DNA from 2 places in the Janthinobacterium sp. PSRC1-1 genome. Region 1 is predicted to be linked to the other one. Evidence: riboswitches for the same ligand, from Rfam matches in the RefSeq annotation. Region 1 holds a riboswitch; the other holds the start of a gene.
What was found. A riboswitch is a leader RNA that binds a small molecule or an ion and turns the genes downstream of it on or off. The one in region 1 is predicted to bind thiamine pyrophosphate.
Positions count from the first base shown of each region.

Region 2: linked by a shared signal. The riboswitch ahead of ACP7DW_RS14750 (TonB-dependent siderophore receptor) and the one ahead of thiC (phosphomethylpyrimidine synthase ThiC) in region 1 are both predicted to bind thiamine pyrophosphate.

Region 1 is NZ_JAFCWK010000008.1:151,433-158,636, reverse strand. Features, by position in the region: gene ACP7DW_RS18935 (response regulator) at 1-651, shown strand, start outside; gene ACP7DW_RS18930 (hypothetical protein) at 691-945, shown strand; TPP riboswitch at 1,054-1,169, shown strand; gene thiC (phosphomethylpyrimidine synthase ThiC) at 1,249-3,162, shown strand; gene thiS (sulfur carrier protein ThiS) at 3,185-3,388, shown strand; gene ACP7DW_RS18915 (thiazole synthase) at 3,532-4,326, shown strand; gene thiD (bifunctional hydroxymethylpyrimidine kinase/phosphomethylpyrimidine kinase) at 4,335-5,090, shown strand; gene thiE (thiamine phosphate synthase) at 5,101-5,745, shown strand; gene ACP7DW_RS18900 (ANTAR domain-containing response regulator) at 5,791-6,423, shown strand; gene ACP7DW_RS18895 (S-(hydroxymethyl)glutathione dehydrogenase/class III alcohol dehydrogenase) at 6,536-7,204, shown strand, end outside.
Region 2 is NZ_JAFCWK010000006.1:93,840-101,043, forward strand. Features, by position in the region: gene pnuC (nicotinamide riboside transporter PnuC) at 1-576, shown strand, start outside; gene ACP7DW_RS14745 (AAA family ATPase) at 576-1,124, shown strand; gene ACP7DW_RS14750 (TonB-dependent siderophore receptor) at 1,121-3,277, opposite strand; TPP riboswitch at 3,363-3,460, opposite strand; gene ACP7DW_RS14755 (iron-containing alcohol dehydrogenase) at 3,527-4,684, opposite strand; gene ACP7DW_RS14760 (hypothetical protein) at 4,827-5,132, shown strand; gene ACP7DW_RS14765 (Imm26 family immunity protein) at 5,226-5,705, shown strand; gene ACP7DW_RS14770 (ATP-binding protein) at 5,858-7,204, opposite strand, start outside.

The DNA of each region.
Region 1 (7,204 bases):
CACCGCTACGACCTGATCCTGCTCGACTTGCAGATGCCGGAAATGGATGGCTTCGAAGTGATGGAAGGCTTGCGCGACATCGAGGCGGGCAGCTATCTGCCCGTGCTGGTGATCACGGCCCAGCCCGGCCACAAGCTGCGCGCGCTGCAGGCGGGCGCCAAGGACTTCGTCAGCAAGCCTTTCGACCTGGTGGAAGTCAAGACGCGCATCCACAACATGCTGGAAGTGCGTTTGCTGTACCAGAAGCTGGCCGAATACAACAAGTCGCTGGAACAGAAGGTGGAAGAACGCACGGCGGAGCTGCGCGAAAGCGAAGCGCGCTTCCAGCGCTTCACGGAACTGTCGTCCGACTGGTACTGGGAACAGGATGCGCAGGGCAACCTGACGCGCTTTTCCGGTCCCGTGGCTGAAATGCTGGGCATCGGCAGCGAGGAAGAGCCGCAGCGCTGGAATGCGGCCGAACGAGCGCTGCTCGACGCCAAGATTGCCGCGCGCGAACCGTTCCTCGACTTCATCTACAGCCGCGCCAACCTCGACGGCAGCACGCAGTATTTGCAGGTCAGCGGCGAACCGATGTTCGACAATGGCAGCCGCTTCATCGGCTACCGCGGCATCGGCCTCGATGTCACGGAGCGCTTGCGGAGAGCGTGATTTATACTTGGTGTCATCGACATCGACAAGGAAAGCATCATGGCTGACAAATCTCCCTCCTACTGGTTTCCCGCCAAGACCTATGGCTGGGGCTGGGGCTTGCCCATCACCTGGCAAGGCTGGCTGGTGTTTCTGGCCGCACTGGCGCTGTTCGCCTGCGGCGCTTTCCTGTTCCCGCCGCAAACCATGCTCGTCGGCTACATCGTGTATGAAGTGGCCATCGTTGCCGCGCTCATTTTCATTTGCCAGCTGAAGGGCGAACCGACCGCCTGGCGCTGGGGCAAGAAGAAATAAGCGTGCTGGCATCTGTTGCATTGCAGCAGATGCACAAACACGACATCGTCAAGAAATCATCTGGCCACGCGGCGTGAACCGCGTATAATTGGCTCGCTGCCGCAAGGCGGCAAACGCTAGGGGTCCTGCCTTTCGCTGTGGAAACACAGTGCAAGCGCGGGTGAGAAATACCCTCCGAACCTGATCTGGATAATGCCAGCGAAGGGAAGCTTTAGGATGAACGCACCCCGCCTTTCCGCGTGCGCAATTCCGAACCTCCTTAGCTGGCTCCAGGCTTAAAAATAGTCTAGCCAAGGAGCCAAAATGAACGCCAACCCGAAATTCCTCTCCGCCACCGCCACGGTCGACGAAGCCGCCATCGCGCCGCTGCCCAATTCGCGCAAGATCTATGTCGAAGGCAGCCGCCCCGACATCCGCGTGCCCATGCGCAGAATCAGCCAATCCGACACGGAAGCGTCGTTCGGCGGCGAAAAGAATCCGCCGATCTACGTGTACGACACCTCCGGCCCCTACACGGACCCGGACGTGCAGATCGACATCCGCTCGGGCCTCGATACGCCGCGCCTGCCGTGGATCATGGAACGTGCCGATACGGAAGAGTTGCCCGGCCCCACCTCCGATTACGGCATCGCCCGCCTGGCGGACCCGAAACTGGCCGAGCTGCGTTTCAACTTGCACCGCAAGCCGCGCCGCGCCATTGCCGGCAAGAACGTCACGCAAATGCATTACGCGAAGCGCGGCATCATCACGCCGGAAATGGAATTTGTCGCCATCCGCGAAAACATGCGCCGCCAGGAGTATTTGCGCGAACTGCAAGCCTCCGGTCCCATGGGCGAACGCCTGGCCGACCTGATGGGCCGCCAGCACCCGGGCCAGTCGTTTGGCGCCAGCATCCCGGCCGAAATCACGCCCGAATTCGTGCGCGAGGAAATCGCCCGCGGCCGCGCCATTATTCCCGCCAACATCAACCACCCGGAAGTGGAACCGATGATTATCGGCCGCAATTTCCTGGTGAAAATCAACGCGAACATCGGCAATTCCGCCGTCACTTCGTCCATTGGCGAGGAAGTGGAAAAGATGACCTGGGCCATCCGCTGGGGCGGCGACAACGTGATGGACTTGTCCACCGGCAAGCACATCCACGAAACGCGCGAATGGATCGTGCGCAACAGCCCTGTGCCGATCGGCACCGTGCCCATCTACCAGGCTCTGGAAAAGGTCAACGGCAAGGCCGAAGACCTGACGTGGGAAATCTTCCGCGATACCCTCATCGAGCAGGCCGAGCAGGGCGTCGATTACTTCACCATCCACGCCGGCGTGCTGCTGCGCTATGTGCCGATGACGGCCAAGCGCTTGACGGGCATCGTCTCGCGCGGCGGCTCCATCATGGCGAAATGGTGCCTGGCGCACCATCAGGAATCGTTCCTGTACACGCATTTCGAAGACATTTGCGAAATCATGAAGGCGTATGACGTGTCGTTCTCGCTGGGCGACGGCTTGCGCCCCGGTTCCATCTACGACGCCAACGACGAAGCGCAGCTGGGCGAACTGAAAACCCTGGGCGAGCTGACGCAAGTGGCATGGAAGCACGACGTGCAAGTGATGATCGAAGGCCCGGGCCACGTGCCCATGCAACTGATCAAGGAAAACATGGATTTGCAGCTGGAACAGTGCGGCGAAGCGCCGTTCTACACGCTGGGACCGTTGACCACCGATATCGCGCCCGGCTACGACCACATCACGTCCGGCATCGGCGCGGCCATGATCGGCTGGTATGGCACGGCCATGCTGTGCTACGTGACGCCGAAGGAACACCTGGGCCTGCCCAACAAGGCGGATGTGAAGGACGGCATCATCACCTACAAGATCGCGGCGCACGCGGCCGACCTGGCGAAAGGCCATCCGGGCGCGCAAATCCGCGACAACGCCCTGTCGAAAGCGCGCTTCGAATTCCGCTGGGACGACCAGTTCAACATCGGCCTGGACCCGGACAAGGCGCGCGAATTCCACGATGAAACCCTGCCCAAGGATTCGGCCAAGGTGGCGCATTTCTGCTCCATGTGCGGCCCGCATTTCTGCTCGATGAAGATCACGCAGGAAGTGCGCGAATACGCGGCCGGCATGGGCATCGCGGAAGACCAGGCACTCAAGCAGGGGATGGAGGTGAAAGCCATCGAATTCGTCAAGAACGGCGCCGAGCTGTACCGCAAGGTCTGAAGGAGGCGGCATCGTGAACGCAATGATAGACATCGTGCTCAATGGCGCGCCGCACCAGGTGCCACCCGGGCAAACCCTGGATCAGCTGATCGCCGCGCTGGCGCTGGAAAACCAGGCGCTGGCGCTGGCCGTCAACCGCAATGTCGTGCCGCGCAAGGCGTGGCAGGGCAAGACCTTGCAAAGCCAAGATCAGGTAGAAATAGTCCGCGCCATCGGTGGCGGCTGAAAACGTCCAAGCAAACCTACTGCGCGTCGCGCTTTGCGGCCTGCGATGCTCACCGTGCTCAAGCACGGTTGCGCGTCTCGGCCACAAATCATCGCCGCTCGCTACGGTTTTCTTCGGACGTTTAAAAACTTAAGGAAAAGCACATGCATACCGCAACAAACAATGACCTGCTGACGATCGCAGGCAAGCAATATCAATCACGCTTGTTGGTCGGTAGCGGCAAGTACAAGGACTTGCCGCAGACGCGCGAAGCGACGGACGCGGCCGAGGCGCAGATCATCACGGTGGCGATCCGCCGGGTCAACATCGGGCAAGATCCGAACGCGCCCAGCCTGCTCGACTTCGTGCCGCCGGACCAGTACACGATCTTGCCGAACACGGCCGGCTGCTACAACGCGAAAGATGCCGTCTACACGCTGCAACTGGCGCGCGAACTGCTGGGCGGGCGCAATCTGGTGAAGCTCGAAGTATTGGGCGACGAGAAGACCCTGTTTCCGCACATGCCGGAAACGCTGATTGCGGCCGAAGCGCTGGTCAAGGATGGCTTTGACGTGATGGTCTACTGCAGCGACGACCCGATCCAGGCGAAGATTCTGGAAGACATCGGCTGCGTGGCCGTCATGCCGCTGGCCTCCCTGATCGGCTCGGGCATGGGCATTTTGAATCCGTGGAATCTGTCGCTGATCATCGATCAGGCGAAAGTCCCCGTGCTGGTGGACGCGGGCGTGGGCACGGCGTCGGATGCGGCCATTGCCATGGAACTCGGTTGCGATGGCGTGCTGATGAATACGGCGATTGCCGGCGCGCGCGACCCCGTGCGCATGGCGCGTGCCATGAAGCTGGCCGTGCGGGCCGGGCGCGAAGCGTTTCTGGCGGGCCGCATGCCGCGTAAATTCGCCGCTTCGCCGTCGTCGCCGATGGCGGGCCGCCTGGCGTGATGGTGCCGATGCGCCACACTGTGCTGGTGTTTGCCGGCCTCGACCCGTCGGGCGGCGCCGGCCTCGCCGCCGATATTTTGGCCATTGCGGCGCAGGGCGCGCATGCCTTGCCCGTCATCACGGCGCTGACGGTGCAGGACAATGACCGCGTGTTTGCTGTCGAACCTGTGGCGCCGGAATTGCTGCGCCGCCAGGCACAGGCGCTGATCGACAAGATGGCCATTCTCGCCGTGAAGATCGGCATCCCTGGCAGCGCCGCGAACGCGGCCGTCATCGCGCAACTGATCGCGCAACTGCGGCAGGCGCGGCCCGATTTGCCCGTGGTGCTCGATCCCGTGCTGGCCAGCGGCCATGGCGATGTGCTCAGCCGGGACGACGCCGTGCTGGCGCTGGCGCCCTTGCTGCCGCTGACGACCGTGATCGTGCCGAACGGGCCGGAAGCGCTGGCCCTCGGTGGCGCAGAAAACCTGCGCGCGCAAGGCTGCCAGCACGTGCTGGTGACGGGCGGCCATGGCGACGGTGAGGCAGTGCTCAACCGCTGGTTTGACGACGCCGGCGGCGAGCGCGAGTGGCGCTGGCCGCGTCTTCCCGGCGAATTCCACGGCAGCGGCTGCACCTTGGCGTCGGCCATCGCGGCGCGCCTGGCATTGGGCCAGGCACTGCCCGAAGCGCTGGATCTGGCGCAACACTATAGCCATGCGGCCCTGGCCGGCGCGTATGCGATTGCGCCAGGTCAACTCATGCCGCAACGATTCTTTACATAAGGAAAACATCATGCGTGGACTGTATCTGGTCACCCCGAACTGGGACGACACCGACCGCCTGCTCGACGTCAGCGAGCAAGCTCTGCAGGAAGGCGTGGCGCTACTGCAATATCGCCACAAGAGCGCCGAGGCGCAGCAACGGCGCGAACAGGCCGGTGCCTTGCTGGCGCTGGCCCGCAAGTATGGCGTGCCTTTCATCATCAATGACTTTATCGACCTGTGCGAAGAACTCGACGCGGACGGCGTGCACGTGGGTGGCACGGATGCGTCCGTGGCGCAGGTGCGCGCGCGCCTGGGCAAGGAGAAGATCGTCGGCGCCTCATGCTATGGCGACATGGCCCTGGCACGCACGGCCGAGGCGGGCGGCGCCAGCTACGTGGCCTTCGGCGGCTTTTATCCGTCGCTGGTGAAAAAGTACCCGGTGACGACGCCGCTCGATATCGTGCTGCAGGCGAAACGCGAGATCGCCTTGCCCTGCGTGGTGATCGGCGGCATGACGCCGGACAACGCGGCACCGCTGGTCGCGCGCGGCGCCGACATGGTGGCGGCCATCACCAGCGTCTATCAAGCGGACGAATTGAATATTGCGATGCAGCAATTCAATCACTTGTTTGCGGCATGCGCACGGGAATGGAAGGCTGATTTGGGCGAATAATCGGCATATAATAAGAACATCATTCATTACCGAGGTCCCCCACCCATGAGTCAGCCAGCCGCCGCGAAACGCCTTATCCTGATCGTTGACGATGACCAGCTCCTGTTGGAATTCCTCGGCGAAATCCTGCGCCATGCCGGTTACGAGACGGCCCTGGCCCACTCGGCCGAAGTGGCGCTGCAAATGGTCGCCCAGCGCGAGCCGGATCTGGCCTTGCTCGACATCCACATGCCGGGCATGTCCGGCCTGGAACTGGCCAAGCGCTTGCATGGCGAAACGGGCGTGCCGTTCATGTTCCTGTCCGGCAGCGGCGACAGCGAATCGGGCAAGCAGGCGGCCGCCTACGGCGCCGTCGGCTACGTGGTGAAACCCGTCGATGAAGGCCGCTTGATGCCCGCCTTTGAAGCGGGCCTGGCGCGTGCCGATGAAATCCGCCAGCTGCGGCGCACCGAACTGAACCTGAATGCGGCGCTGGCCGCCGGGCGCGAAACCAGCCTGGCCGTCGGTTTGCTGATGGGCAAGTTCCAGACGGACCGCAACACGGCCTTCGAAGTGTTGCGCGACCACGCCCGCTCCAGCCGCCGCAAGATCAATGAAATCGCCAGCCAGCTGCTGCTGGCCGAGGAAACCCTGAACGGCTTGCACGGCGCCTTTTTGAACCGCGCGAAAAGCAAGTAGGTGTTGCACGGGTGCCGGCGTGGCACGCCGGCGCCTGCCTTGTTATGATGTGACGCTACGGCGCGCTGGCGCGCCCGGTTCAACCATACACAGCACACACCACAGGACACACATGAAAACCAAAGCAGCGATTGCATGGAAGGCGGGCGCGCCTTTGACCATCGAGGAAGTCGATCTGGCCGGCCCGCGCGAGGGCGAGGTATTGGTCGAGATCAAGGCCACGGGCATTTGCCACACCGATTACTACACCTTGTCGGGCGCCGATCCGGAAGGCATCTTCCCGTCCATCCTCGGCCATGAAGGCGCCGGCATCGTCGTCGATGTGGGCCCGGGCGTGAAAAGCCTGAAAAAGGATGACCACGTCATTCCCCTGTACACGCCGGAATGCCGCCAGTGCAAATTTTGCCTGTCGCAAAAGACGAACCTGTGCCAGTCGATCCGCTCGACGCAGGGCCGCGGCCTGATGCCGGACGCGACCTCGCGCTTTTCCATCGACGGTCAACCCATCTTCCACTACATGGGCACGTCCACCTTTTCCAACTATATCGTCGTGCCGGAAATCGCCCTGGCGAAAATCCGCGAAGACGCGCCATTCGACAAGGTGTGCTACATCGGCTGCGGCGTGACGACGGGCGTGGGCGCCGTCTTGTTCACGGCCAAGGTCGAGGCGGGCGCGAATGTGGTCGTGTTCGGCCTGGGCGGCATCGGCCTGAACGTGATCCAGGCGGCCAAGATGGTCGGCGCGGACAAGATCATCGGTGTCGACATCAACCCGGCGCGC
Region 2 (7,204 bases), on a different contig from region 1:
ACGCCGCTTGAACTGATTTCCTTTGTCCTGGCACTGACAACCGTTGCGCTGAACATCCGCCAGAACCACTGGGCGTGGCTGTTCGCCATCATTTCCTCGGCCGCCTACGGTGTCGTGTTTTTCGAGTCGCGCCTGTATGGCGACATGGCCTTGCAACTGCTGTTCATCAGCGTTTCTTTCTGGGGCTGGTACCAGTGGCTGCATCCGGCCAGCGGCGGCAAGACGCTGCCCGTCACGCGCCTGAACGGACGGGGCTGGCTCGCTTGCGCCGCGGGCTGGCTGGTCGGCTTCCTGCTGATCGCCTGGCTGCTGACGACGACGGACACCGACGTGCCGCATGCGGATGGTTTCCTCACGGCAGGCAGCCTGGTCGGGCAATTCCTGTTGTCGCGCAAGAAGCTGGAAAACTGGATCGCCTGGATCGTCGTCGACGTGCTGTATGTCTGGCTGTACCTGCACAAGGGCCTGACCCTGACGGCCGTGCTGTATGGTTTCTTCGTCGTGATGGCCATCATCGGCTTGCTGGCGTGGAAAAAGTCGGCACCGGCCGCGCCCGATGCGATGGTTCTCAAGTGATGGCGCCTTGCGTGCGCGTAGCGATCCTGGGCGCGGAATCGTCGGGTAAGTCGACCCTGGCGGCCGCCCTCGCCGAGCGCTACGGCACCGTCTGGGTACCGGAATACTTGCGTGAATTCGTGGCAACGCAGGGCAGGGTGCCCGTCTCGGCCGACCAGTTTGGTATTGCGCGCACGCAAGTCGAACGCGAAGCGGCAGCCGCTGCGCAAGCCCGGAACTATCTGTTTTGCGATACGACACCGCTGATGACGGCCGTCTACAGCCGCCATTACTTTGATGGCGCCGACGCGCAGCTGGCGGCGCTGGCCGATGCCACGCAGTACGACGTGACGTTGGTGACGGCGCCCGACAGCCCGTGGGTGGCCGACGGCTTGCAGCGCGAGTCGGAAGCCGTGCGCCAGCTGATCTACCGCTACCTGCTCGACGAGCTCGACGCGCGCGGCATCGTCTACCACGTGCTGCACGACAGCCTGGCGGCGCGCCTGGAACAGGCGGCGCCTTTGCTGCGGCAGGCGCTCGCTGCGGCGCCTGCCATTTCCCTCAATTAAAAGTCAAACTGCGCTGAAAGCTTGAACGTACGGCTGGCGCCAGGATACAGATAACCATCCGATTCCGGCGTCACGTCGCGCCAGTAGAACTTGTCTGCCACGTTGTTGACGCTGGCGCGCAGCACGGCTGCCTTGCCGGCGATGCGCGTGGCCCAGGCGGCGCCCAGGTTGAACACGTGGTACGACGGCACGAAGGTCGTGTTGTTGTACTCAAACGCTTTCTTGCCCGCATATTCCCAGCTGCCATTGACGCTCAAGCCCGCCACTTGCTGCACGGCGTAGTCCGCATGCACGGCCGCCTTGAAGGCCGGCACGTTGGGCACGCGCTTGCCGTCGAGCGATGCTTCGCCCGTGTTCGACTGCTGGCTGTTCAGGGCCGTCAGCGAGACGCCCAGGTTCAGGTCGCGGGTCGCCTTGCCTTGCGCGGACAATTCCAAACCACGGTGCTGCGCCTGGCCTTCACGCACGAAGTAGCCGGCGGCATTCTGGAATTCCAGGCCCTTGCGGATCTGGAACAGGCTGGCCGCCACCATGAAATCCGGCGTCACGTCCATCTTCATGCCCAGTTCGATCTGCTTCGAACGGCTGGGCGATAATTCCACGTTGGCATTCATCGCCTTGCGGTCGGCCGTGCCGCCATGTTCCATGCCCTGCGAGTAGGCCGCGTACACGGAGACATTGTCGAGCGGGGTGTAGACGAGCGAGACGTTGGGCAGCAGGAAGTCGTGCCTGGCGCGGATTTCCGTGGCTGCCTTCAGCACATACTGATAGCCATCGACGTTGATATGACGCAAGCCGCCATGCAGCTTCCAGTTTTGGGTCAGGCTGACGATATCCTGCACGAAGACGGCGTTTTCCGTATCCTTGCGCACCAGGCGCACGGGGCCCGTGACGCCGGGCGACGTGCCGACGATTTGCGGCTGATAGATGTTGCTCACGCCCACCCAGTCGTACACGTACAGGCCGGCCCGGTCCTTGCGGCGGAAGGTCGAGACGCCGGCCGTGAATTCATGGCGCAGGCTGCCCGTGGCGAACTTGCCCTGGATCATGGCTTGCGCGCTCAGCGGCTTTTTCGTCTCGCCCAGGCTGCGGTAGTCATACACGTCGTAGTCGCCATTGCCGCAGAAGCCAGGGTACAGGTCCTGTCCGCTGCAGCCGTACGGGAAGGCCGTGTAGTCGTCGCGCTTGAACGAATGCTGGTTGGCCGACAGGGTGGCGTGCCAGTCGTCATTGAAGGCGTACTGGAAGCGCAGGCCGATATTGCTGGTGACGGTTTCCACGGGGCGCGTCCAGGGCTGCCGGTTGAGCATGGCGTCGGCGCTGATGCCGGTCGGCAAGGTCGTGTTATTCAGCAGCTGGAAGCCGGGCGCCGTCGCCTGCGCCTTGTCCTGGTAGTCGGCATCGAGCTGCAGCAGCGCTTGCGGCGAAATCTGCCAGTCGAAGGCGCCGGAAATGAACTTGCGGTTGCCGTCCGCACCCTTGATGTAGGAGCGCAGGCGCTCGGCCGCCACGTTGACGCGGTAGCCGAAACGCGTGTCTTCCAGGCGGCCGCCCAGGTCGACGGCGCCGTACAGGGTGCCCCGCTCGCGCGTTTCCACGGTGACGGTGCGCAGCGGCGCGTTGGTCGGGCGCTTGACGATGAAATCGATCACGCCACCGGGCGCGGCCACGCCTGCCTGCAAGCCGGCCAGGCCCTTCAGCACTTCGATGCGTTCCTTGTTTTCCAGCGGAATTTGCGTGTCGCCGGGAATGGCCACGCCATCCTTGCGGTAGCTGGAATTGTTGTCGAGCTTGAAGCCGCGGATGGAAAATTGCTCCGCATAGCCGACGGCGTTGTAGGCGTCGTTGATGCTGGCGTCGAGCTTGACGGCATCGCTGAGATTGCGGATCTGTAAATCCTGCATGTCTTTTTGCGAAATGACGGTGACGGACGCCGGCGTCTGCAGCAGCGGCGCGTCGGCAAAGCCGCCGACGGAGGCGCGCCTGACGGCAGGCGCCTTGCTGGCCGTGACGACGACTTCAGCCATGCTTTGCGTGTCGGCCGGCGCTTCGGCGCTGTCATTTGCAGCAAAGGCGGGCGCGGCAAACGCGTGCAGGATGGCCAGGGTCAATACAGGACGGGAAAAATGCGCAGATAAATTCGGTGTGGACATAGATTGCTCGTGGTTCAAGCCGTCTCGGGAAAGAGCACGGCAGGCTGCTTGTTCGGCTGGCGCCAACGCAGGAGCTATCAAAGGAGGGAGGTACTTTGCGCTTTCCTTCGCTGGCATTATCCAGATCAGGTACGAAGGGTATCTCTCACCCGGATGACTGCTCCAGGACCCCTAGCGAAATGACAGCTTAGCATGAAGCACGGCCAGCTGTCCCGCTGGCTGACCGTTTTACAACAGTGTGGTGCGAATCTACAAACTGAGTTCGAGCACCTTGCGGCTGACGGCGGGCGTGATGTCGCGCTGTTCGCCCAGCGCCGTCATGCCGTGCGCTTCCAGGGCGGCGACGACGGCGTCCACGCTGGCATGGTTCAGGCCGTAGTCGGCCAGGCGCGTCTTGACGCCCATGTGGCGGAAGAAAAATTCCGTGCGCGCGATGGCCGCCTCGATGCGGCCATCTTCGTCGCCGCCATCGAGGCCCCAGACGCGGGCCGCGTATTGCAGCAGCTTGGCGCGCTTGGCCTGCTTGCGCACGCGTAGCATGCTGGGCAGGATGATGGCCAGCGTTTGCGCATGATCGAGCTCATACAGGGCCGTCAATTCGTGGCCGATGGCGTGCGTGGACCAGTCTTGCGGCACGCCCACGCCGATCAGGCCGTTCAAGGCCAGGGTGGCGCTCCACATCACGTTGGCGCGCACGTCGTAGTCGTCCGGGTGTGACAGGGCTTTCGGGCCTTCCTCGATCAGGGTCAGCAAAATGCCTTCGGCGAAGCGGTCTTGCACGGACGCGTTGACGGGGGTGGTCAAATACTGTTCCATGACGTGCGCAAACGCGTCGACGACGCCATTGCCCACCTGGCGCAGCGGCAAGGTGAACGTTTTCGACGGATCCAGCACGGAGAACTTCGGATACACCTTGCGGCTCATGAACGAGCGCTTTTCCTGCGTGGCCTTGCGCGTGATCACGGCCGAGCCATTCATTTCGGAACCGGTGGCCGGCAAGGTGAGCACCGTGCCGAAGGGCAGGGCGGCCTCGACGATCTTGCCGCCTTGCGCCAGGATGTCCCACGCCTCGCCCTCATGCAGGGCGGCGGCGGCAATGAATTTGGTGCCATCGACCACGGAACCGCCGCCGACGGCCAGCAGGAAATCGATGCGCTCGCTTTTCACGAGGGCCACGGCCTGCATCAGGGTTTCATAGCTGGGATTGGGTTCGATGCCGGCAAATTCGAGCACCGTGTGGCCGGCCAGCGCCGCCCTGACTTCATCGTAGACGCCGTTCTGCTTGATGCTGCCGCCGCCGTAGGTCATCAGGACCCGCGCCTGCGGCGGGATCAGGCCGGCGATGGCGGCGATCTGGCCCTGGCCGAAGAGGATTTGCGTCGGATTGTAAAAGTCGAAATTGAACATGGGGCTCCTGCCGCTGAGGTTTAGGCTGTTGCTGAGCCATGATTATGGCCGAACGGGTGGAAACATGTCGTGGACGCTTGAGCTTTTCGCCCGCGCGGTGGAGAATGCAGCCGATGTCACCACCACGCGAAAAGGAATGCGCATGACCACCGTCCCACTGGAAGAATCGGGTTTGCCGGCCACGGCACTCGACATGCACCGCGCCATCTGCGCCACCATCGCCGCGCTGCAGGCGCTGGACTTGAACAGCCAGCGTTTCGAGGCGTGCACGGACCCGGAATTGCGCCGCGTGCTCGCGCACGCGGGCGACACCAGCCGCAAGGAAGCGGCCATGCTGCTCGAATGGATGCGCCGCCGCGACGCGCGCCTGGATACGGCCATGAAGGAAGCGCTGTTCAAGGCGGGGCCGATTGTTGCCCAGTATCACTATGACGAGAAAATAGGGTAACTATTGGTTTGTTGCTGTGGCGTACCATGCGCCACATGACCCTTGCTTCGCGTAGACTGTGCCCCGAACACGATTTTGGGGGAGTTTGCAGAAATGAAATCATTACCATACCGGGAAGGCAGCTGGTTTGCTGTGCCCTTGCCGGGCGGCGGCTATGCCGTCGGCGTGGTGGCGCGCAGGGCGCCTGCCGGGCGCATCATGCTGGCGTATATGTTCGGGCCGAAGCGCGACAGCTTGCCCACGCTCGATGAGCTGGAAGGCTTGCGGCCGGAACAGGCCGTGCGCCGCCTGCGCACGGGCGACATGGCCCTGCTTAACGAGCGCTGGCCCCTGCTGGGCGACAGCCCCCACTGGGAGCGCGATGCCTGGCCCATGCCGGCCTTTATCCGCCGCAATGAATCCCTGCAGCGCGCCTGGCGCGCCAGCTATGCGGATGCCGACCCTGCCAAGCTGAACCGTGAGGAATCGATCCCCTTCGATACGCCGGGCATGGAAAGCGATTCCCTGTACGGCTACGGGGCGACGGAATTGTTGATGGATAAATTGCTGGCGCAGGAAGCAGCGTCGGTTTGACCGTTGTTGGGCAGCGTAGGTCGGATTAGGCCGCAAGGCCGTAATCCGACAACATTGTTGGCTGTTCTTGTCGGATTACGCGGTTCCCGCTAATCCGACCTACATCGCCTGCACCGCTGGCCAAACACCGGAGTGAGCAGGCCCGATTATTTTTACGCCGCTGGCAAGCTGATCTGAAACGCCAGGCCGCCGCCTTCGCGGTTGCGCACCTGCAATTCGGCGCCATGGCGCAGCAGTACACGGTCGACGATGGCCAGCCCCAGGCCGGCGCCATTTGCTTGCCCGCGCGCCGTGTCGAGGCGGGTGAACGGTTTCATCAGCTGTTCGATCTTTTCCGCCGGCACGCCCGTGCCGTGGTCTTGCACCTCGATGATCACCTTTTTCGCGCCGTGGCTGGTGCGCAGATGGCAGGCGATATCGATTTCCGTCACGTCGCTGCCTGGCGTCTTGCCATAGCGGCGCGCATTCTCGATCAGGTTGTTCAGCACGCGGCGCAAGTCGGTGGGGTTGCCCATCGCATGCGCGCCGTCGGCGATGCTGGCGTTGATCTTCACGTCCGGCAGGCGCATCGCTTCGCGCGTCATGTCGAGCAGCAAGCCGCTCAGGTCCACGTCCGTAAAGCTCGACGTTTCCGTCGGCTTGGCATAGTCGAGGAACTGGCCGATGATGGCGTCCATTTGCCCGATATCGGACTGGATGCCTTCGCGTGCCTCGTCCGACAGGTTGGCCATTTCCACTTCCAGCTGCATGCGCGCCAGCGGCGTGCGCAAGTCGTGCGAAATGCCGGCCAAAATCACGGCGCGGTCCGATTCCACCTGTTTCAAGTCATCGACCATCTGGTTGAAGCTGCGGTTCGCCTCGAGGATTTCGATCGGGCCTTTTTCCGGCAGCGGCGCCGGTTGCTTGCCCTTGGCGATGTCGCGCGCGGCCGCCGTCAAGCGCGACAGCGGCAGATTGATCAGGCTGGAAATGATGGCCGCGCCCAGCAGGGACAGCAGGGACACCAGGCTGGCCCAGCCCAGCCACTGGAAGCCCGTCAGGCCGCGCAGGCGCTCGCGGTCCAGCATCAGCCAGTACTCGTCGTCATCGATCTTGAAGCTGACCCAGAAACCGGCCACGCCGTTGACGCGCGCGGAAAAGCGCGTGTCCTTGCCCAGCTTGGCTTTCACCTGCGCCTCGATCTCGGGCATCAGGTAATTGTCGGGCGGCGGCTCGATGCGGTCGTCCTCTTCCAGCGAGAAGATGCGGATGCCTTCGTTGCTGACGAGGTCGAACAGCAGCTCGCGCCGCAGCTCGGGCGCCGAGTGCGTCAGTGCCGCATGCGTGATGGTGACGACGGAAATGATCTGGGCGGAAATCTGCTGCGCCTGCGGCTCGCGCTGGATGACGGAAATCATGCCGATCCAGGTGATCATGCTGACCGTGGTCAAGGTGCCGAGCAGCAAAAAGGTGCGCCAGAACAGGCCGCTTTTCAGCCGCGCCAGGCTGATATCGGGAAC